2 linked regions of the Roseiflexus sp. RS-1 genome follow. The protein of the gene in region 2 interacts with the protein of the main gene of each other region in a pairwise test. Links are inferred from orthologs where the notes say so. Each region holds a gene or a part of one and is shown on either strand. Other genes may lie near its edges. The genes, in order: cysK and epsC.

Region 1 (10,184 bases), 2.0 Mb from region 2 along the record:
TCAGCGCGACCAGCACCACACCCACGCGCACCATACGAGTCAGAGATACCATAGCGACACTCCTCCAGGAAGTTCATCATGTCAGGTTATCAGTCTGTCAGTCGGGTTTCATGACATCGTTGCGTCGATCAGAAGGGACTCCAGACCTGCGGCAGCGCTTCCAGCCTGCCGCAAAGCGCGCCAAAACGGAACCCGCCAGCCTGGCTGGCGCCGGGCGCACTCCGCCTTGCGTGTCGGCATCTGTCAGGTCCTGGGAGGAGGAGATGGCGGAGGGAAGGCGAAGAAGCGGTAGGGCATTTCGCCATCAGGGTCATACGCCAGCGCCAGCAGCAGATACGCAACGGCAAGCGCTGACGCCATCACACAGTCGTACACGGCGCGGATCGTCGGCGACAGCGATCTGGCGGAATCGACCGCAGACGACGGAGAGATCTCTGCAAAGCCGGGAACCAGATGACAGAGGAACAGGAAGGGACGCAGCGCGTCCTGAACCGGAGCGGAAGGCATCTGGCAATGCAGCACGCAGAGCAGCGGCAATGCCACAATCGCAAGAGTAACGACGAACGCTGTCATGGAAGCGCACGGCGTCTCCACCGATCTGCGCCTCCGGACGATGCAATGCGCCAATTGACATACACGCGCCACGTGTCGCGCCCCCTGGGTCTGGTTGCCTGGCGGTATCAGCGGTGATGTGCAGTATATCACATGCTCCCTGAGCATTGTGTTTTATGCCTTCAAACGTGGACGATATGTGCGGCGCGATGATGGCTTCATGCGTCGGGGGGTGCAATGTTGGAAAAGAGGTCATTGAGAGGCGCATCTGCATCCGCGCGTCGCCTGGCGACTGATGAAAGAAGTGCGGGGCGTGCGGCGGTCGCCCGATGTCCTTACCATCCGCGAATTCGAGGCGCTCAAACTATAGCGGTTCTCATAGAGGTTGAACCTCCTGGGACAAGCGCAGTCCCTCGCGCGTTCCCAATGCGGCGACCGCCTTGCATGGCGGTCGGAGAGAAGCCATCCGCCATCGTCGTCGTCGGGCGTGACTCCGCTCGTGCGGGCTCAAGCCCTCCCTGAGCGCGTGGAAGCCCCTACGGGGCTGGCGTGTCCGTCACCCTTCCCTATGCCGGGGGCGCCGGGTTAATCCAGCCCGCAGCGCTTGCCCGACCTCAGCCAGGGCTTATGGTCTTTGATAATCCGCTCTAGCCCGCGCAGGCGGGCTTCGCCTTGGATAGCCGAGGGCTTCAGCCCGACGGCACACGCGGGATAGCGGATTTATTTCTCAATCTCCATCAGCCCGCTGCGGCGCACGACGATGGAAAGCTCTAGCAATCCAGACACGGGTCAACGTATCTGAGAACTGCTATAATCGTCGGGGGTCGGGATAACCAGGAAATTGCAGCGCAGTTGCACCTGAGCGAGAAAACGGTCAAAACTCACGTTGGCAACATCCTGCTGAAACCTGGGTTGAAAGATCGCATGCAGGCAGCCATCTACGCGCTAAAGGCGACCACGGGTTGGTAGCATTACTCCTCCGCCTCATCCCCCATCCGACCGTCGCGCTTCACCGACAGAGGCATGCCTGTGAGACGCCGGTTGCCGCCGCGCGACGAGTGCGCGACGCCACGTTTCGATCCGGCGGCGCAACGGTGGGAGACGCAGCACCAGCAGGAGCGCAACCGCCGCACCCAGCAACAGAGGCTGGCGGATGTCGCTCTTCTGCGCCCAGGCGTAGTGGACAATCGCCAATGGAACCGCCAGGTACGCCAGACGGTGCAGCCGCTTCCAGTTTCGACCAAGCCGACGCTGCCATCCCTTCGTTGAAGTCAGCGCCAGCGGCAGCAGAATCAACAGCGCCAGCGTTCCGACCAGAATGTACCGTTTCTCGGCGATCTCCTGGATGATCAGCGTCAGGTTGAGACCAAAATCGAGCGCCACGAAGATGAGCATGTGCAGGATGGCGTAGAGAAATCCATACAGACCCAGCGGACGGCGCAGGGCGATCATGCGTTTCCAGCCGGTCACGGTGCTCAACGGCGTGCAGCCAAGCGACAGGATCAGCAGGATGACCGCCGTGTAGCCGGTGCGCTGGGTCAGGTCCTGGATCGGGTTGACCGTCAGCCCCCCGCTGAGTGCGTCCCATATCAGCAGCGCCAGCGGCGTCAGTGCCGCCGGATGAACGACGTGGGTCCAGTTGTTGGGATGAGTCTCAGACTCAGCCATACACACCTCGCGCCTCGCGCCGCCGCCGTGAACCCCGCTGCCGGTTCGGGCGCCGCGCTGCTGCGCCCCTCCATGTTGTCGTCCGACATTCAACGTGCAACGTTCAACCTTCAACCCCTCACGCCCCGCGCCTCAATAATTCACCCGCAGATCCATCCCGGCGTAGAGGCTCGCCACCTGGTCGGCATACCCGTTGAACAGCAGCGTCGGGCGGCGCTCGAACTCGCCGATGCGTCGCTCCGTCGCCTGCGACCAGCGCGGATGCGGGACGTTGGGGTTGACATTCGCGTAGAAACCGTACTCGTGCGGGGCGGCAGCCATCCAGAGCGACGTTGGTTGTTCGGCAACCAGGTCGATCTTCACGATTGATTTGATGCTCTTGAACCCATATTTCCACGGAACGACCAGTCGCAGCGGCGCGCCGTTCTGCGGCAGGAGCAGGTTGCCGTACAGCCCGACGCTCAGGATCGTCAGATCGTGCATCGCCTCATCGAGGCGCAGCCCTTCGACGTAGGGCCAGGTGTACCAGCGATCCCGCTGCCCCGGCATCTGTTCCGGGTCGTAGAGCGTCTCGAAGCGGACGTAGCGCGCGTCCGCCATCGGTTCGACATCCGCCAGCAATCGGCGCAGCGGGAATCCCAGCCATGGGATAACCATCGACCATCCCTCGACGCAGCGCAGGCGGTAAATGCGCTCTTCCGCAGGGTAACGCTTCAGTATATCCTCGATGGCGATAGTCTGCGGTTTGTGAACCAACCCGCCGATGCTGATCGTCCACGGCGAGGTGCGGAAGTTGCGCGCCAGTTGGGCGACGCCTTCTTTCTGCGTCGTGAATTCGTAGAAGTTGTTGTACGTGGTGATCTGCTCGTAGGTGTTGAGCGGATCACCCAACTCATCGGTCTGTTGCGACACCGGTCCTGGTGTGAGGGCGGGCGATTGGACTGACGCATCGCCGCATGCGGCGATACCCAACCCTGCCAGCGCTACAGCGCCGATCCCGCGCAGGAACCGGCGTCGCGAGCGGTAGATATGCTCTGGCGTAATCTCGGATGAAGGAATCCGGTTCATGTCCGTCTCTCTTGCACGAGCCATATGGTATGGCGATAATTCCCGGTTCTCAGTTCCCGGTTCTCAGTCCCCGGTTCTCAGTTCTCAGTTCTCGGTTCCTGGTTCCTGGTTCTCAGTTCCTGGTTCCCGGTTCCCGGTTCTCTATACCACCATACGCGCCGAAGCCAGAAACGGTTGTGTCGAACCATCATTTACACATCATCGCCGTACAGCGGCGTACTCAGGTAGCGTTCCCCATTCGATGCAGAGATAAACACAATCAATTTACCGGCGTTCTCCGGGCGTCGCGCAATTTCCAGCGCCGCATACGCCGCCGCGCCTGAACTGATGCCGACCATCAACCCTTCTTCGCGCGCCAGGCGACGCGCCATCTCGAAGGCGTGCTCATTTGACACACGGAATACTTCATCATACGCCTGTGTGTTGAGCACGTCGGGAATAAAACCGGCGCCGATCCCTTGAATCTTGTGCGGACCGGGCTTCCCGCCCGAAAGGACTGGCGATGCTTCCGGTTCGACTGCCACGACATAGAACGACGGCTTGCGCGGCTTGATCACTTCCGACACACCGGTGAGCGTTCCGCCGGTGCCGACCCCAGACACCAGAATATCGATCTGACCGTCGGTGTCGCGCCACAGTTCTTCGGCAGTCGTGCGGCGGTGAATCTCAGGGTTGGCAGGATTCTTGAACTGCTGCGGAATCCACGCATTCGGCAGTTCAGCGGCAATCGCTTCCGCCTGCGCGATGGCGCCGCGCATCCCTTCTGCGCCGGGCGTCAGCACCAGTTCAGCACCGAAACCGCGCAGCAGTTTGCGTCGCTCGATGCTCATCGTCTCCGGCATCGTCAGAATGACTTTATATCCCTTTGCCGCCGCCACGAATGCCAGCCCGATCCCGGTGTTTCCACTCGTCGGCTCGACGATCACCGTCTCGCCAGGGCGGATGATGCCGTCGCGTTCGGCAGCTTCGATCATCGCCAGCCCGATGCGATCTTTGACGCTGCCAGCGGGGTTGAACCATTCGAGTTTGGCAACGACAGTGGCGTGGGTGTCGTTCACCCGGTTCAGGCGCACAAGCGGCGTGTTGCCCACGAGTTCGGTAATGCTTCCGTAAATGCGCATGGGTTCCTCTTTCATTTGTTATTTTTGTTGCGTAACATTGGAAGTATACGTCCCATGATTGTGCCCGTCAAGCCGGTGGTTATGCCATTATGCCAGAATCGCAGGCGCGCAATCCGTGATATAATATTCATGACTGGTTATCCGTCCGCGCCGGTGCATCCGGCGCGTGCGATTCTGAAAGGGTATCGTGTGACCACGGGTCCATCAGCGCAGGTCGTTCAGCTGACCTGTCCATCCTGCCGCACACCGCTTCGTGCGTCGATCGTCACGATTGTCGATGCAGTGCAGCATCCCGAATTGAAGGCGCGTCTGATCGCCGGGCAGTTGAACCTTGCGATCTGCCCGAGTTGCGGCATGGCGATCATGATCAGCGCGCCGTTGTTCTACCACGATGCCGCCAAACAACTGGCGCTCGTGCACATTCCGCAGCAACTCAATGCCCGTCAGGAGGAACAGGAACGTTTTATCGGCGATGCTGCGGCGCTGGTGATGCGCACGCTGCCGCCGAACGCGCCACGCGCATATCTACTGGCGCCGCGCCGTTTTCTGACGATCAACTCGCTGATCGATGCCATTCTCGAAGCTGATGGTGTGTCGCGCGAGAAGATCGAAGCTCAGCGTCAGCGTGTCGATCTGATCGCGCAGCTGGCAGAAGCGGCCGAACGTGGCGAAGAGGCGTTCAACGCACTTGTCGAACAACAGCGTGATCAGCTGGACGAATCATTTTTTGCGACCCTCGATGCGTTTATCGTTGCCAGCAGCCAGGTGGGGCGCGATGACTCGGCGCAGGTTCTGATGGCGCTGCGTCAGCGGCTGGCGGAAATGGTCGGTTTTGCCGGCGCAGGCGAGGAGGCAGCGCTCGATACGCCCGATATTGCAACAACCGAAGCGGTCGAGCGCCTGATAGCGGCGAATGACGATGAACTGGAAGGGTTGATCGCTGAACTGCGCCCCGCCATTGACTACAGTTTCTTCGAGGAGTGGACTGCGCGCATCGATCAGGCGGAGCAGTCCGGCGACCGGGCGACGGCTGAACGCCTGACGGCGCGGCGGAGCGTTATTCTCGCAACCGTCGAGCGCATGGATCGGGAAGCGCAGGAACTGTTCGACGCTGGCGCGAACCTGCTGCGCGCAGCGCTCGATGCGGCAGACCCGGCGACGGTGCTGCGCGAGCGCAGCGATGAGATCAACGAGGCATTCATGCTGGTGCTCCACTCCAACCTGGCAGCGGCTGAACGCAGCGGTCAGGATCACCTGACGGAACGGTTGCGCGCAATTGAGCAACTGGCAACCCAGATCGTCGAAGAATCCCTTTCGCCCGAAGATCGCTTCATCAGTCAGTTGCTTCAGGCGGAGACGCCACAGGAGGCGACGAAACTGCTGCGCCAGAATCCGGCAATGATTACGCCCGCCTTCGTCAGGCGCCTGAACGAACTGGCGGAGCAGATGGAGAAGAACGGGCGCAAGCCTGCCGGTGAGCGTTTGCGTCAACTGGCGCGTGAAGCGGGCGTGATGCTATTTTGATTGTGGAACCGGCGCGCCGGATTCGATCTGCTGGCGCGCCTGACGCATCAGTTGCTCAAGCCGCGCGTTGACGATCTCCTGCCATTCGGCAGCCTCGTGGTCTTCGAGCGCCCCGCCGCCGTACTTCAACTCCATCGCCATATCCCACCCTTTGCGCTGCGCAAAGCGTTCGATCTGCTCGCGCCGCTCAGGCGACCAGCGCTCGATATAGCGCTGGAAGGCGCGCACAAGTTTGCCGGACCCATCAGGGTTGAGCGCCGGCAGAGGGAATGTGTCGTGCCCTTCATGGGCGGTATCGGGGTTTTTGGCTGATGTGAAGTAGATCACCATGCATGTGCGACAGCAACGGTATTCGCCGGCGCCGTGAACATCTGCGGGGTTGCTCGCAATCGCTCCAATGAGCATCCGATCGGTTATGGCCATAGCGCTGTCCCTGAACGAAGCAATGTCGTACCTGCCTGGTAGCATAGCACAAAAGGCGCGCGTTGTACATAGTCGCGATTGTGGGCTGCCTGTGCTATACTGTGCACGATTCGTTCCTGCCACGGAGGTTCGCTTTGAAAATCCTTGTTACCGGCGGCGCCGGTTATATTGGAAGCATCTGCGCCGCAGAACTCCTCGCAGCCGGTCACGATGTCGTCGTGTTCGACAATCTCTACCAGGGTCATCGTGCAGCCGTGCCATCCGGAGCGGCCTTTGTTGAAGGCGACCTGCGCGATCCCGACGCGGTGGCGCGCCTGTTTCGCGATCACCGCGGGTTCGACGGCATCATGCACTTTGCGTCGTTTACGCTGGTGGGAGAAAGCATGCAACTCCCGCTCAAATATCTGCGCGACAATCTGGTCGCAGCAGCGAACCTGCTGGAACAGGCGGTTGCGCATGGCGTGGGGCGCTTCATTCTCTCCTCCACTGCCAATCTGTTCGATGATCCGGCAACCATCCCGATCGATGCCGATGAACGGATTGTGCCGGGTTCGCCGTATGGCGAGTCGAAGTATTTCATCGAACGGACGCTTTACTGGTTCGAGCGGATCTACGGGTTGAAGTACGCCTGTCTGCGCTATTTCAACGCCGCCGGCGGCATGCCCGACCGCGGGGAGCATCATGAGCCGGAACTGCACCTGATCCCGATTGTGCTCCAGGTGGCGCTTGGTCAGCGCGAGAAGGTGATCATTTTCGGCAATGATTACCCGACGAAGGACGGTACGTGCGTGCGCGACTATATCCACGTGCTCGATCTGGCGCAGGCGCACATTCTGGCGCTCGAAGCCCTTGATCGCCTGGGCAGTCGCACGTATAACCTGGGCAACGGCAACGGTTTCACCAATCTGGAGGTCGTCGAGACGGCGCGAAAGGTGACCGGTCACCCCATCCCGTATGAGTTCGGTCCGCGGCGTCCCGGCGATCCGGCGATCCTGATCGCTTCGTCGGAGAAGATCCGCAACGAACTCGGCTGGTCGCCGCGCTTCCCGCACCTGGAACAGATCATCGGCAGCGCCTGGGAATGGCACCGTCGCCATCCGCATGGGTATCGCTGATGATGCTTATGCCAGCCGGTAGATAGCAACCATCTGCTGGAGCGACTGCGCCAGGGCATTCAGGTTCTGCGCAGCGCGCTCCGCCTGACGGGTGCTGGTGAGCGTTTCGGAAGCCGCTTTCTGAATCGACAGCAGCGCCTGCCCGATCTGCTCCAACCCGACAGTTGCCTGACGCGCACTGGCTGCCATTTGCACATTGACCTGTGCGCCGTTCTCGACTTCGCCAGCGATCCGGTGGATGACGTTCCCCGCCTGACTGACCAGTTGACTGCCGCTGTCAACACGCCGGGCGCCTTCTTCGGTTACCATCACCGCTGCCTGGGTTGACTTCTGGATGTCCCCCAGGATCGAGCGGACCTGAACGGTCGCCTGTTTGCTGCGCTCTGCCAGGTCGCGCACCTGCTGCGCCACAACGGAGAAGCTTCTCCCCTGCTCACCGGCGCGCGCGGCTTCGATCGCGGCATTGAGTGCGAGCAGATTCGACTGATCGGCAAGCTCGGAAACCGTGCCGGTGATCGTGTTGATCGCCTGCGCCTGCCCGGCAAGCGACAGGATGGTTTGGGCGATTCCTTCGACGCGCTGACGAATGTCGGTCATACTCTGCACTGTCTCTTCGACGATGGCAATCCCCTGCTGCGCGGCGGTCAGCGCCGCCTGTGCGTCGCGCGCAGTATGATCGGCCTGATCGGCAGTCTGTCGCGCGATTGCGCGCACCTCATCAAGCGCTGCCATGGTCTGAGCAACGGCGGTTGATTGTTCGTTGACCGCCGATGCCTGCTGGGTGGTGGTAATCAGGATTTGCGCCGCCGCTTCGGCGATAGCATTAGCCGCTTCCTGAGATCGGCGTCCCATAGCGCGCAGGCTTTCGACCATCTTGTTGAGACCAATGCCCAACTGTCCCAGAGCGTCGTTGCGATCAATGGCGAGGGTTTGGGAGAGATCGCCATCCGCCACCCGTTGCACAAACGCCAGATATTCCGCGACGCTGCGTTCGAGCGATGCGCGCCCTTCGGCTTCGGCGCGCTGCGAACGCTGCGCCTCTTCTTTTGCCGCCTGAGCTTCGGTGATGCGCGCTTCCAGTGCATCCGCCATGGTGTTGAATCCGTCGGCAAGGATGCCGATCTCATCACGCTGATGCATCTGTAAACGGCGGCTCAGGTCGCCTCCGGCGATCGCGCTCGCCGTCTCCACCAGCTGGATCAGCGGTCGGCGCAGCGACCGTTGCACGAACCAGAGGGTGATCATAATGGCGATCACCGCAGCAATGACGGTCACCAGCACGGCATAATTTGTCTGGGCGCGCACCACGCTGTAGAACTGCTCGATCGGCACACGATGGATATAGTACCAGTCTGCCGAGCGCAGCCTGCGAATGACCGATTCGCCTTCTTCGCCGGAATTAAGCGCTCCCGTGAAGAAATGACGTTCTTCGACGCGCTGATTGATGAGATTGATGCTCTCCATGACTTCAGGCATCGAGGACGATTGCCGGATCAGCATTGCGGTATTGCTGCCAAAGCGACGGGTGTCGATCATCTCCTGAGCCAGGGTTGGCGCCAGCGGCGCAACCGGCTGGAACAGGAGTTGCGGGAAATCCGGGATGGAAATGCGGATGCCATGGCGATCAACGATGGCGCTGTAACTGCCGGCGCCGCTGCGATTTTTGTCTAACGCCACCAATCGGTGGAGCTCGTCGAGTACGATCCGTCCGTCAACTACGCCGATCATCTGTTGTTTGTTCAATCCGTAGACCGGAGCGGTGAAATGGAGAAACACCCGCTCCTCGTCCGGGTCGGCGGCAACGTCTGACATCGCCGGTACGCCGCGTCGCGCCTCAATCACCTCTGGTCGCTGGCTGCGATCCTGCCCGATCACGCCGGAGTTGGTGCTCAACACCGTTTTGCCCGAAATGTCGATCAACGATATGGTATCGTAGTTGAAGGTGTTCTGCACCGCGTTGATGACGAACTGCCCGCGCTCGCGCGCTTCTGGGCTTTCCTGATTCTCGAGCATTGCACGAACCAGCGGCAGTTGCGCGGTCAACGCAACGCCGGAGCGTCGATCCTGAAGATACATTTCGACGCGCTCGATGCCGTTGAGCGCCTGTGTATCGATCTGGTGACGCGCCGTAGCGATGGCGTTCTCCGTTGCTGCTGCATTGGTGAGCAGGGTCAGCGCCAGCATTGTCGTCATCGCCGTGGCAATCGTGAATAGCGCCAGACGGGTGCTCAGCGAGCGAGTGGGTGAGATCGTTTTCAGCATGGTGAGCCTCCTTGTCGCACGGGCGTTCAATGGCTGGCAGTTCGCTTATGAGCAATGACGTTACAATAAAAACGTACACCGCAGAGCGATGCCAGACGTGCAGCGTTTTCCATCAATCAATCGCTCTCTGCGTTTACTGCGTCTAGTATAATCTAACGGGACACGGTATACCGTTCTGCGCCAGGTTCACGAGATCGCCGCGGAGTGTTGGGTAGCCGTGTCCTTCAACGCGACCAAGCCGAACAGTTATCTGGGCCCTCAAACCCGCATATGCTAGCAAGGCTGGCGCCGTTTTCCTCAGGAGGTTCTGTGTATGGCTTCCCGTGAGTCGCTCTTTATCGGCATTGATGTCTCCAAACAGACGCTGGATGTGGCGTTTGGCGCCGACCCGCACGCGCCACTCGAGACGATACCGTCTACCGACGAAGGTGTCCAGCTCCTGGTCACGCGA
Region 2 (10,332 bases):
GGAACAATCCGGGTGAGCGAGATGCTGTCGGCGAAGATCGTGGCGCTTACCCAACCACCGATGAACCCGACGGTCAGCAGAACCAGCGCGGCGGCAAGACGACGAAGCACAGGACGATAGGCGGACATAACGAAGCTCCTGAACGGGTGGTGCATCGGGGCAAAAGCAGGTCACCCGTGCGTGTCGAACTCGTACACGATGATCGCGGTCGCAGCAATTGGCGCAGTTTCGGCGCGGAGTGTGCGCGGACCGAGCGATACGCTCATGATACCATGGCGCCCGGCGCATTGGCGTTCATCGTCGGTCAATCCGCCCTCCGGTCCGCTGAAGAGCGCGAGCGACGTCGGCGACGTGTGCTGTTGCAGGATGCGCAGGGCGTGCGCGAGGGGCGTCGCATCTGTTCCTTCCCACAGAAGCAGCGCCGGATCGGACGAATCCCATTGGGCGCAGGCTTCGGCGAACGGGATCGCCGGTGTAAGGCGTGGCAGTCTGCCGCGGCGCGACTGCTCGGCAGCCTCGCGAATGATCCGGCGCCAGCGGGTCAGTTTGCGTTCGTCGGGAGCGATGTCGATACTGCGAGCGCAGGTCGTCGGAACGAATGTCGCCGCTCCGAGTTCGACCCCTTTTTGCAGCGCCCACTCGAAACGTTCGGTTCGGATGAGCGGCAGGTAGATCGTCAGATTGATGCGCGGTTCGCCGCCAGCTGCTTCACGCGCCTCGATTGCACCGTTCACCGTGCCGCGCCGATCAACGGCTTCCAGCGATACCGTATACTGCCACCCCTCGCCATCGAGCAGGATAATCCGATCGCCGCGACCGAGCCGCAACACATCCGCCAGTTGATGCCCCAGTTCGGGATCGAACAGGCGCGCCTTCCCGCCGTCGAGCGCGGACGGATCGACGAAAAAACGGTAGGTGTTGCTGCGAATCGTATCACGCTGACGGCGGGGCATATGACGGCTTGCGATGAACCAGCGCCACCCAGTCGCCTTCCTGATGGCGTGTGACCGGTTCGAGACCGGCGGCGGCATACGCGGCGACAACATCGGATTCGCGTTCGGCGATAATGCCGGAACTGATCAGGATGCCGCCTGGACGCAGCGCGGCGACGCAATCGGGAGCGACTGCGACAAGCACCCTGGCGATGATGTTGGCGACAATCAGGTCGAACGGCAATGCCACATCGGGAGGGAGCGAGTCGGGAAGCAGCGCCGACGATTCGGCGGTTGACGTCTCCTGATCACTCCTGACGGTTGTCGGTTGCAACCAGTGCCCGAAGGCTGCGCCGCGTCCCAGGCTTCCCTGTGCGGCAATGACGACATCCGCCACGGTGTTCAGCGCCGCATTTGCCCGCGTTGCCTCAACCGCAATCGGGTCAGTGTCGAGCGCCAGCACTCTGGCAGCGCCCAGGCGCGCCGCCGCAATGGCAAGAATACCGGAGCCGCACCCCAGATCGAGTGCAGTGATGCCCGGCGTAACATACTGCTCCAGGGCGCGCAGGCACAACTGCGTCGTCGGATGGAGTCCGGTTCCAAACGCCATGCCGGGATCGATACGCACAACCAGATCGTCGTGCTGCGGCTCGTAGTCCAGCCACGACGGCACGATCATCATGCGCTCACCGATCCGCTGGATGGTGTAGTACTGCTTCCAGGCGTTTGCCCAATCCTCCTCCTCGATCTGCCGGACCTGCAACTGACCGACAGGACGGATCATTCCAAGCAGCCACAACCCCTGCTCGATGCGCGCACGCGCCTCTTCGGCGGACTCGTCGAGCGCCAGGTAGGTGCGCACCGTCACCGGGCGCACTGGATCGTACCGGTACTCCGGACCGTCATCGCCGGGAATGATCGGCGGCTCGACGACAACGCCGCCGTTGTAGCCATAGTGCGCCAGCAACTCACTGACCGACTCGACCGCTTCAGCATCACACGTGACTGAAAGTTCCAGCCAGTTCATACGTGTCGCTTATCTGCCGCTTTCCAACGGGTACCCTGCGGCGTATCCTCGAGCGTGATTCCCAGATCCGCCAGGCGGTTACGCACCATATCGGCAAGAGCGAACTGCTTCGCCTTGCGCAGTTCGCTGCGCACCTCAATCAGCAGGTCGATAAACGGCGCCGCCTGCTGGATGATCGGTTGCTGCGGTGTCAGGGTCAACCCCAGCACATCGGTCAACTCGCGGAACGTCGCCTGCGCTTCGGCGAACGGCGCCCCGCCGACGCCTGCATCGCGCGCAGTATTGATCGCGCGCACCAGATCGAAGAGCGCCGCCAGTGCGCCAGCCGTGTTGAAATCGTCATCCATCGCGGCGATGAACCGTTCGCGGGTGGTTCGTGCAGCTGCCAGCAGCACATCGACCGCCAATCCCGCTTCAATCGTCCCGATCGGCGGTTCGAGCGCGGAACGCAATCGCACCAGTTTGCGCTCCTGATCGGCGGCAATCTCCTCGCCAAACGCCAGCGGACTGCGGTACGAACTTGAGAGCACCGTCAAACGAAGCACATCGGGGTGGTACTGCGCCAGAAACTCGCGGATCGTCACCACATTGCCGAGCGATTTCGACATCTTCTCCAGTTTATACGTGCCGTCCGCCAGACGGGTCTGAATCTGGAGCATGCCGTTGTGCATCCAGTAGCGCGCGAATGGCTTGCCGGTCAGGCTTTCGGTTTGGGCAATTTCGTTCTCGTGGTGTGGAAAGATCAGGTCGGCGCCGCCGCCGTGGATATCGATCTGTTCGCCGAGATGCGCCAGGTTCATCGCCGAGCACTCGATATGCCATCCGGGACGCCCCGGTCCCCACGGGCTGTCCCAGAACGGCTCCCCCGGTTTCGCTGCTTTCCACAGCGCAAAGTCCGCCGGATTTTCTTTGCGCTCATCGACGCTGATACGATTCCCGGCAATCATATCGTCGAGACTGCGCCGCGAAAGTTTGCCGTAATCGGGGACGGTCGCAATGCGGAAATAGACATCACCATCGACCACGTATGCATGCCCGGTTTCGATCAGGCGGGTGATGAACTGCTGAATCTCCGGCATCGTTTCCGTCGCGCGCGGGTAGATATGGGCGCGTTTGACATTCAGCGCTTCGAGGTCTTCGAGAAACTCGGCAATGTACGACTCGGCGAGTTCCTTCGGATCACGTCCGATTTCTCTGGCGCGATTGATGATTTTATCGTCCACGTCGGTAAAGTTGACCACGTGCTGAACCGCGTAGCCGCGGTACTCCAGGTAGCGCCGCACCACATCGAAGACAATCGCCGACATCGCGTGCCCGATATGCGCCCGATCATAGACTGTCACCCCGCAGACGTACATTTTGACCACACCGGGTTCGAGCGTTTCGAACGGTTCCAGAGTGCGGGTGAGCGTGTTATAGATACGAATGCTCATAGATACTATATCCCATCACCGGCTACATAGCCGTGCTCACTCATGATGCCATTGCCATGTGTATCATCGCCAAGAGCGGACCAGCACTGTTCCAGCAGTGCATCATCTTCGACATGGTGGGTGAGATGATGGTTGGTGGCGATCTCGAGTTCAGTCAGGCGCTCTTCGAGTTCCAGCACCTTCGCGCGCAGGCTGCGCAGCATTTCGCCTTCGGGGTCGGGGAGATGCTCGACGCGGCGTGTTTCGCCGGTATGCGGGTCGCGTTGCGCGACGATGCGCGCCGGAACGCCAACGGCGGTCGTATGTGGCGGCACATCTTTCACCACCACGGCGCCGCCGCCGATGCGCGCCCCCTCACCAATGGTGATAGCGCCAAGCACGATTGCCCCGACGCCGATCACGACGTTGTCGCGCACCGTCGGATGGCGTTTGCCACGCTGTTTACCGGTGCCGCCAAGCGTCACGCCCTGATAGAGAGTCACCCAATCGCCGATCTCCGTCGTTTCGCCAATCACCACACCCATGCCATGGTCGATGAAGAAGCCACGACCGATGACCGCGCCGGGATGGATTTCGATGCCGGTGAGGAAGCGACTGATCTGCGAGATCAGGCGCGGAATAAACGGAATCTGGCGACGCCAGAGCGCATGCGCCAGGCGATGCAGCAGAATCGCGTGCAATCCAGGGTAGAGCAGTACTTCCGCCAGGCTGCGCGCTGCCGGATCATTGCGAAAGATCGCGCGAATATCGTCGCGTATAACGCAGAGCAGGTTATCTTTATGTCTGGACATATAAAACCTCCCGTTCGACGGTCAATCGAAGCGCGTAACGCAAACCAGGGGCGCCATTCAAAACATGACGCCCCTAACGACAGATACAGGTCTGCGCGACGAACCCGACCGACTGGCGGCGGGAGGTATGGGGAAGGAAAGGGAAGCGCCCACGTTCGGGGCGCATATGGATCAGATCACGATTCACTGCCGCTCGTCTCACTCTTCTCACTCTTCGACGAGCCATCGCTGCCGATGCTCGCGCTGTCACTCTTGCGGCTATCGGTAATGTACCAGCCTGAACCTTTGAAGACAATGCCCACCGGCTGGAAGACCCGGCGCACCGAGCCTTCTTTGCCACAGCGACAAACCCGCAACGGCTCGTCCTTGAACGACTGGAACTGTTCGAATTGTGCACCGCAAGCGTCACAGGCGTACACGTAGGTAGGCATAACCGTCACGACCTCCTGGTATCGAGTAATGAGCCGAACGCCGAATGATGTGTCAGGCGCTTCTATTGTAGCCGATCTGATGGCAATGATCAAACGGTCAAACGTAGGAGTTTCGTTAGAGAACGAAGCCCGTTACGGGAGTGAGGGCATCTTGCCCTCGGCTGCCCCAAGAGGGTGGGACGCCTTCGCTCCAATGGCAAACAGCGCGGATGGTGAACGCGCACCAGTATGCCGCGCAGCATGTTCTACCAGATTTGATTATGAGAGGGCGCGTTTCAGCAGTATACCGAACGCTGGCGGATCACACTGGCGAATAACAACGTCGGGTGTGCCGTGCCATGCTGCACAGGAGCGCAACGCTGCCGCCAGCTCCAGCGCAAGGTCTTCGTCTGGATCGACGCCTGGCTCGATATAGAGCGCCTTGACCTCAAATATACCATCTTTCCGGTGCGCTTTTGGATCAAGCCGCCCGATCAGCGCGCCCCGATGCAGGATGGGCAATGTGAAATAGCCATAGCGTCGTTTGGGTGCAGGTGTATAACACTCGATGCGATAGTCGAAGCCAAACAGTTCCCGGATGCGCTGCCGATCCCACACGACAGGATCGAACGGTGAGAGAAGCGTCGTCATCGTTGATCGGAGCGCGCCATCGGCGGCAGCCTGAGCCAGCGGCAGATTGCCCGGATGAATGTAGACCGGATCGCGCCATCCTTCGACACGAGCAGTTGCGAGTGCGCCATTGGCTGCCAGTGTAGCGGCAATGCGCGCCGTTTCTGCCTTGTTCAGGCGAAAGTAGTCTGCGAGCCAGCGTGCTGGCGCCGCACCGAGCGCCTGTGCTGCCGCAAGGATCAGTGTGCGCTGCGCTGTCTCGACATCAGGTATACGGGCATCGTCCCATTCAGGCAGAACTCGCTCACGCAGGTCGTAAACGCGCTGAAAGTTCTCTCGCCGGTCAATCATCAGATCACCGACAATGAAGAGCATTTCCAGCGCCATCTTTTCGATCTTCCAGTTCCACCATCCTCCCTTCGCGTCGTCAGCGCGAACGAAGTCTGCTGAGCGAACCGGTCCGTTGTTGCGAATATCGTTGATCAGCGCAGCAGCAATCGATTGATGCTCGTGCAACCACTTGCGCGCATAGGCATTGCTGCGCGTGCGCCCTGCCAACATGAGTGACCGGTAGATCGGGTAATCGTCAATCGGCAGAAAACAGGCTTCGTGCGACCAGTACTCAAAGATTGCTCGCTCCACCAGCAGATCGGTCAACCAGCGCGGATCATACGCCCCTAGGCGGCTCCACAGCACCAGGTACGGGCTGCGCGCGACCACGTGGATGGTGTCGATTTGCAATGCACCCATCCGCCGGATGGTTTCCAGAAGGTCATCCCGGGTTGCCGCGCGCTGCGGCGGTTGATCAAGCCCCTGTGATGCCAGCAGCACTGCACGGAGTGCAGCGGACGTCAGTGTGAGCGACATACGACCCTCCGAACGGACGTGCGCAACTCTGCGCAGGTATGATACGTCGAACTGTTGTCTCGTGCAACACAGGTAAGGAGCACGCTATGTCCTCGATGAGTCTGTTTGGTGATGTTGAGCATATCAACACCCATACCCATCTGGAAGGCGAGAGTTTTACGGCAATGTTCGGCAGACTCACCGTTGATCTGACACGCCAGCGACTCTCGTCCGGCGATCACGCCATCGGCGCCTACGCACTGTTTGGTCAGGTCACAATCCGCGTCCCCAACGATGCTGGCATCCACGTGGATGGCAGCGCGATAATGGGACAGACGGGGTATGAGTGGCGTTCAGAAGACAACGAACTGCACTCTCCTGTCGGGTTGCCGGAGATCGAATTCGAGACAGCGCCGGTGCGCCTGCGCATTACTGCCGTTGCGATGTTTGGCGAGGTAAAGATCGTGCGGGTTGTAACCGGGGAAAGAACCGCACCGGCGCTGCCTGGTGAACCATTGCCAGAAATGTCCAGCAACACTGGATCGTATGAGGGTGAGACCCGGCGGATCGCCAGCCTGTGACAGGCTCTACTCTGTCGTTTCGAGCACCGATTCGTCGATATCGAGCGGCGCCTGATCACCCAACCGATTGACGAGCGCCTGGTACGTCTCACGCCGCATCCGGCGATAGACCTCACGGGCAATGCGGAGATCGAGCACCGCAGTGCGCCGTCGCCGTTCACTCTCGGCGACATCATGAATGGCAGATTCGAGCGCAGCGCACGATTGAGCAATTTCGGTCAGGCGCTGTTCGGCAAATGGCAGGGTTGCGGCTTCGAGCGAAAGAACAGCGTGCAGGCGGCGCATATCCTCGAGCAATTCAGCCGGGGTGCTATCGGCTTCGGCGCCGCCGCGTGAGATCAGGCGGATGGTCGGCGTTTCGGCAGTGCCGTAGTGCTGCACAATCTGGCGCAGCGTCTGCTTGTACAGGCGACGCGCCGCTATTTCGCACGTCCAGCGGCGCGCCAGCGCCGCGCGCCAGGCGGCAATGGCATCTTCGCTGGCGTGGTAACTGGTCGTCATCTGGTGGTGGGTCGTGCGATGTGCGGTGAGCAATCCTTCGATCTCCGGCACATCTTTGTGATGACGTTCGAGAATAGCGATCAGTCTGGCCGAGTCGGCGATTGCATCATTGGGGGAGGGAAGTGTCGTCATACCTCAGGCTCCTGTCCAGCACCTTCCGTACCATCATACCCCGCCGCTTCGGAACGGTCTATAGTACGTGCGTCCCGTCCGACAATGGGAGTCTTTCTCAGTGCCGGATTGGACTTTTGGGTACCCTGGTTGCACATCGGCGCCCGATCCGCCGCGCGCGTGTCACGCTGCAACAACCTGCAGGTATTATACGCGAAAAGACGATACCTTTGGTCAAGTTCGTGTGATTTGATGACATTTTGTTCATCAAAGACGACGAACATGTTCGTTCCAGACGTCCAGCGGGGGGTCACTCATCGCTGCGCAGTGCGTCGAAGTCGAGCGGATTGCGGTTCACGCCGCGTTCCCACACCTCGTAGTGCAGATGCGGTCCGCTTGACATACCGGTTGATCCGACATATCCGATCACCTGACCGCGCACCACCGGTTGACCATCGACGACGGCATATGAATCGAGGTGCGCATACGCCGTCTTGTACTGCTCATTCTCAATCGCCAGATAGTTGCCGCCGGGCCAGGTATTCGGTTTCACCCGCGCAATACCATCGTGGGTGGCGTACACCGGCACATGCCATGTTCCCTGCGGGTCGGCTTTGCCATCGCCATCGCTATCGATAGCCAGGTCGATCCCGCCCCAGACGCTGGCGGGGGCGTGTGATCCGACCCCGTACCCCTGCGTGATCACCGTGCGCCGGTCGCGCAACGGATTGCCGGAGGGACGTTCGGCGGCAGGTTGAGCGGCGAACGCCGCGCTGATCGACGGCTTTGCACTGCGGCTGACACCCATCATCGAGCCGTCCCAGCGACTCAACAATGGCGGCGGTGATTGTGTTTGCTGCACCAGAATGCCAAGCCCGATCAGCGCCAGGATCAGCAGGAGAATCTGTGTATGGCTCAGGCCCATTATCGTGCTTGCGATACGCGCCATTCGGCGACCAGGCGATTGACGGTATCGATGTAGACCGGAACATTGTTTTCAACCGCTGGCGCGTAGATCGGGACGATCTCCTCGACGGTATGGACGCCGCGCCACTCCACATACTCGACGGCGATCAGACGGTACCAGTCTGCGATCCCTTCCTCCCAACTCGCATAGTCGCGGAATCGCCCGTAACACCTCTTATACCCGGCGCAGATGATATTGCCGATGTTGTGCGTCGTGCTGCCGTCGGGTTTGCGCCCGGCCCAGCCGGGGGCGGTTCCTGCGCCCGACTCATGGATGAAGAAAGCCAGGGCGTATGCCGGGTCGATGCCATACCTGACGCCGAGTTCGACCCAGGTTGCGCCGGTGCCGGCCGCCGGTGATTGCCACGCAGCGAGGATGCGGTCGATCTGCTGCGCCGAAATGCTGGGCGGACCAAGCACCGAGTGCTGACCGTTAGGCGCTGGCGGGTGATTGGTGAACGCATTCGTCAGGGTCGTCTGGAGGCGTCCTGCGCATCCAGGCGCCAGGCAGATCTGCGGCGTCCCGGTTTCGCGCCAGACCAGGAACAGGACAACGAGACTGACCAGGCAGATGGCGAGGAGCGGCCAGGGGAAATCCCACGATCGGGCGGTTCGCCGCGCCCCACCCACTCGTCTCTCCGCTTGCAGGGGGGGGCGGGGAAGCGATTGCGCTGCGATCAACTCTGCCAGCAACAGGTCGCGTTCGAGTTCGGAGTCGTGGTCGGGCGACGGTGCGAGCGGTTCGTCGTCGAGCGGCGCCACAAACGACGGAATGGAAGGCAGGCGTTCCTGCACATCGACGCGACGTTCTCTGAGGCGGCGTTGCCCGATCTCCGGCAAATGGTCATCGAACGGATCGCGCAGCCGCGCCAGCGGATTCGGGCGGCGTTCCGGCAGGCGAAGGTCGGCATGGTGCGCCGATCGACGCTCGCGCTGCGGCGAACGGCGATTGGCGCGAAGGTCATGCTCTGCATCAGTGTCGTTCATGGACGAAAGGTTTTCATCAGGCGCGCCTGTTCTTCGGGCGTCGGCAGGCGGAAAAAACCGTCGCGATTAAGATAGATAATCCGCTCGCGACGAATATCGAGCAGCAGGTCGGGCAGCGCATCACCATCGACATCCTGAACGTTGATGGTGACCGGCGTCAGATGCTCATCGGCGCCAAACAGGTATGGACCGGTGATAGAGCGCACCTGCGACGGATCGCCGCCGGGCAATTCCAGGATGACCACCTGCCGGTCGAGATTGATTGCGATCAAATGCGTCGGTTGACCGGCGTCTTCGCCGTGACCGACGAACGCCTGGACGTGCATCGTGCGCGGATAGCCGTAGCGTATATCGTCGATCATCACCGTGATCCGCCCAAGCGCGGCGCCGATCAGAGCATAGATTGCCAGGGCGCCGAGCATCAGCGCCGTTCCGTAGAGCGCGGCGTATGCAGTGCGTTGCATCCGGTGGTTGCGACTCCAGGCGCGACGCCCCACGCGAATAGCCCGACTCGTGACCGCCATGATAGACCTCCTCACCTGTTCAAGCAACGGCGGGACTCTGACGCCTGCAATGGACGCCGGGTTGAGCGCAGGCGGTTGATCTCCGCGTTCATTGTGCGATTGAGGTGAGGACATTATAATCGAACATTTGTTCTAAATCAAGATGTTTCTACCATCTGACCCTGTTGTTCGTGCGCCAGCGCCGGATGCAGATGCGTCGACGCGAGCCATGCTTCAATGGCGGCGACCGGCAAGACCCCGCGTTCGGTCACAATGCCTGACAGCAGTTCGAGCGGCGTCAGGTCGAAATAGCGGTTGCGAATATGCACGTTGGGCGGCGCTTCCGCCCAGATCTCGCTGCGGGGGCGGTCGAGTTGTTCAAGGGGGCGAAAACCGGGCAGCACGAACTTCTCGCTGCCACAGAGCGCGTAGAACCCGACCCCCTTTGCGTGCGCCGTCAGCGCCATACCGTAGGTGCCAACTTTGTTGACCAATCCCTGGGTGCTGAGCATATCGGCGCCCACGATCACCAGTTGCGCCTGGGCGATATGGGCCGGTAATTCAGCGTCGATCACCAGTTGGGTGGGAATCCCGTACTCCGCCAGGATTGCCGC

The links.
Region 1: the proteins of epsC (region 2) and cysK interact in binary tests that used the Escherichia coli proteins (3 or more experiments, as listed by UniProt). The link is inferred for Roseiflexus sp. RS-1 from one-to-one orthologs.

Annotation. Positions count from the first base shown.
Region 1 is NC_009523.1:1,828,243-1,838,426, forward strand. What follows is about bases 2,445-5,217. They hold cysK (cysteine synthase A), read right to left. Parts: upstream 4,410-5,217; coding sequence 3,480-4,409; downstream 2,445-3,479. Other genes in these bases: msrP (protein-methionine-sulfoxide reductase catalytic subunit MsrP), read right to left, coding at 2,445-3,288; ROSERS_RS07790 (CpXC domain-containing protein), read left to right, coding at 4,539-5,217. In the rest of the region: ROSERS_RS07765 (copper resistance CopC family protein), read right to left, coding at 1-52; ROSERS_RS07770 (hypothetical protein), read right to left, coding at 244-573; ROSERS_RS24880 (response regulator transcription factor), read left to right, coding at 1,366-1,521; ROSERS_RS07775 (sulfite oxidase heme-binding subunit YedZ), read right to left, coding at 1,537-2,220; more of msrP, read right to left, coding at 2,353-2,444; more of ROSERS_RS07790, read left to right, coding at 5,218-5,933; ROSERS_RS07795 (hypothetical protein), read right to left, coding at 5,925-6,356; UDP-glucose 4-epimerase GalE, read left to right, coding at 6,491-7,471; ROSERS_RS07805 (methyl-accepting chemotaxis protein), read right to left, coding at 7,478-9,733; ROSERS_RS07810 (IS110-like element ISRfsp2 family transposase), read left to right, coding at 10,047-10,184.
Region 2 is NC_009523.1:3,809,319-3,819,650, reverse strand. Bases 2,281-5,201 are described here. They hold epsC (serine O-acetyltransferase EpsC), read right to left. Parts: upstream 4,163-5,201; coding sequence 3,398-4,162; downstream 2,281-3,397. Other genes in these bases: ROSERS_RS15595 (winged helix-turn-helix domain-containing protein), read right to left, coding at 4,873-5,201; ROSERS_RS15600 (FmdB family zinc ribbon protein), read right to left, coding at 4,360-4,614; cysS (cysteine--tRNA ligase), read right to left, coding at 2,281-3,392. Also shown: ROSERS_RS15625 (S41 family peptidase), read right to left, coding at 1-128; ROSERS_RS15620 (16S rRNA (uracil(1498)-N(3))-methyltransferase), read right to left, coding at 171-953; ROSERS_RS15615 (50S ribosomal protein L11 methyltransferase), read right to left, coding at 934-1,959; more of cysS, read right to left, coding at 1,956-2,280; more of ROSERS_RS15595, read right to left, coding at 5,202-6,090; ROSERS_RS15590 (cell wall-active antibiotics response protein), read left to right, coding at 6,177-6,650; ROSERS_RS15585 (hypothetical protein), read right to left, coding at 6,657-7,283; ROSERS_RS15575 (M23 family metallopeptidase), read right to left, coding at 7,573-8,187; ROSERS_RS15570 (glucosaminidase domain-containing protein), read right to left, coding at 8,187-9,215; ROSERS_RS15565 (hypothetical protein), read right to left, coding at 9,212-9,739; ROSERS_RS15560 (translation initiation factor eIF-2B), read right to left, coding at 9,877-10,332.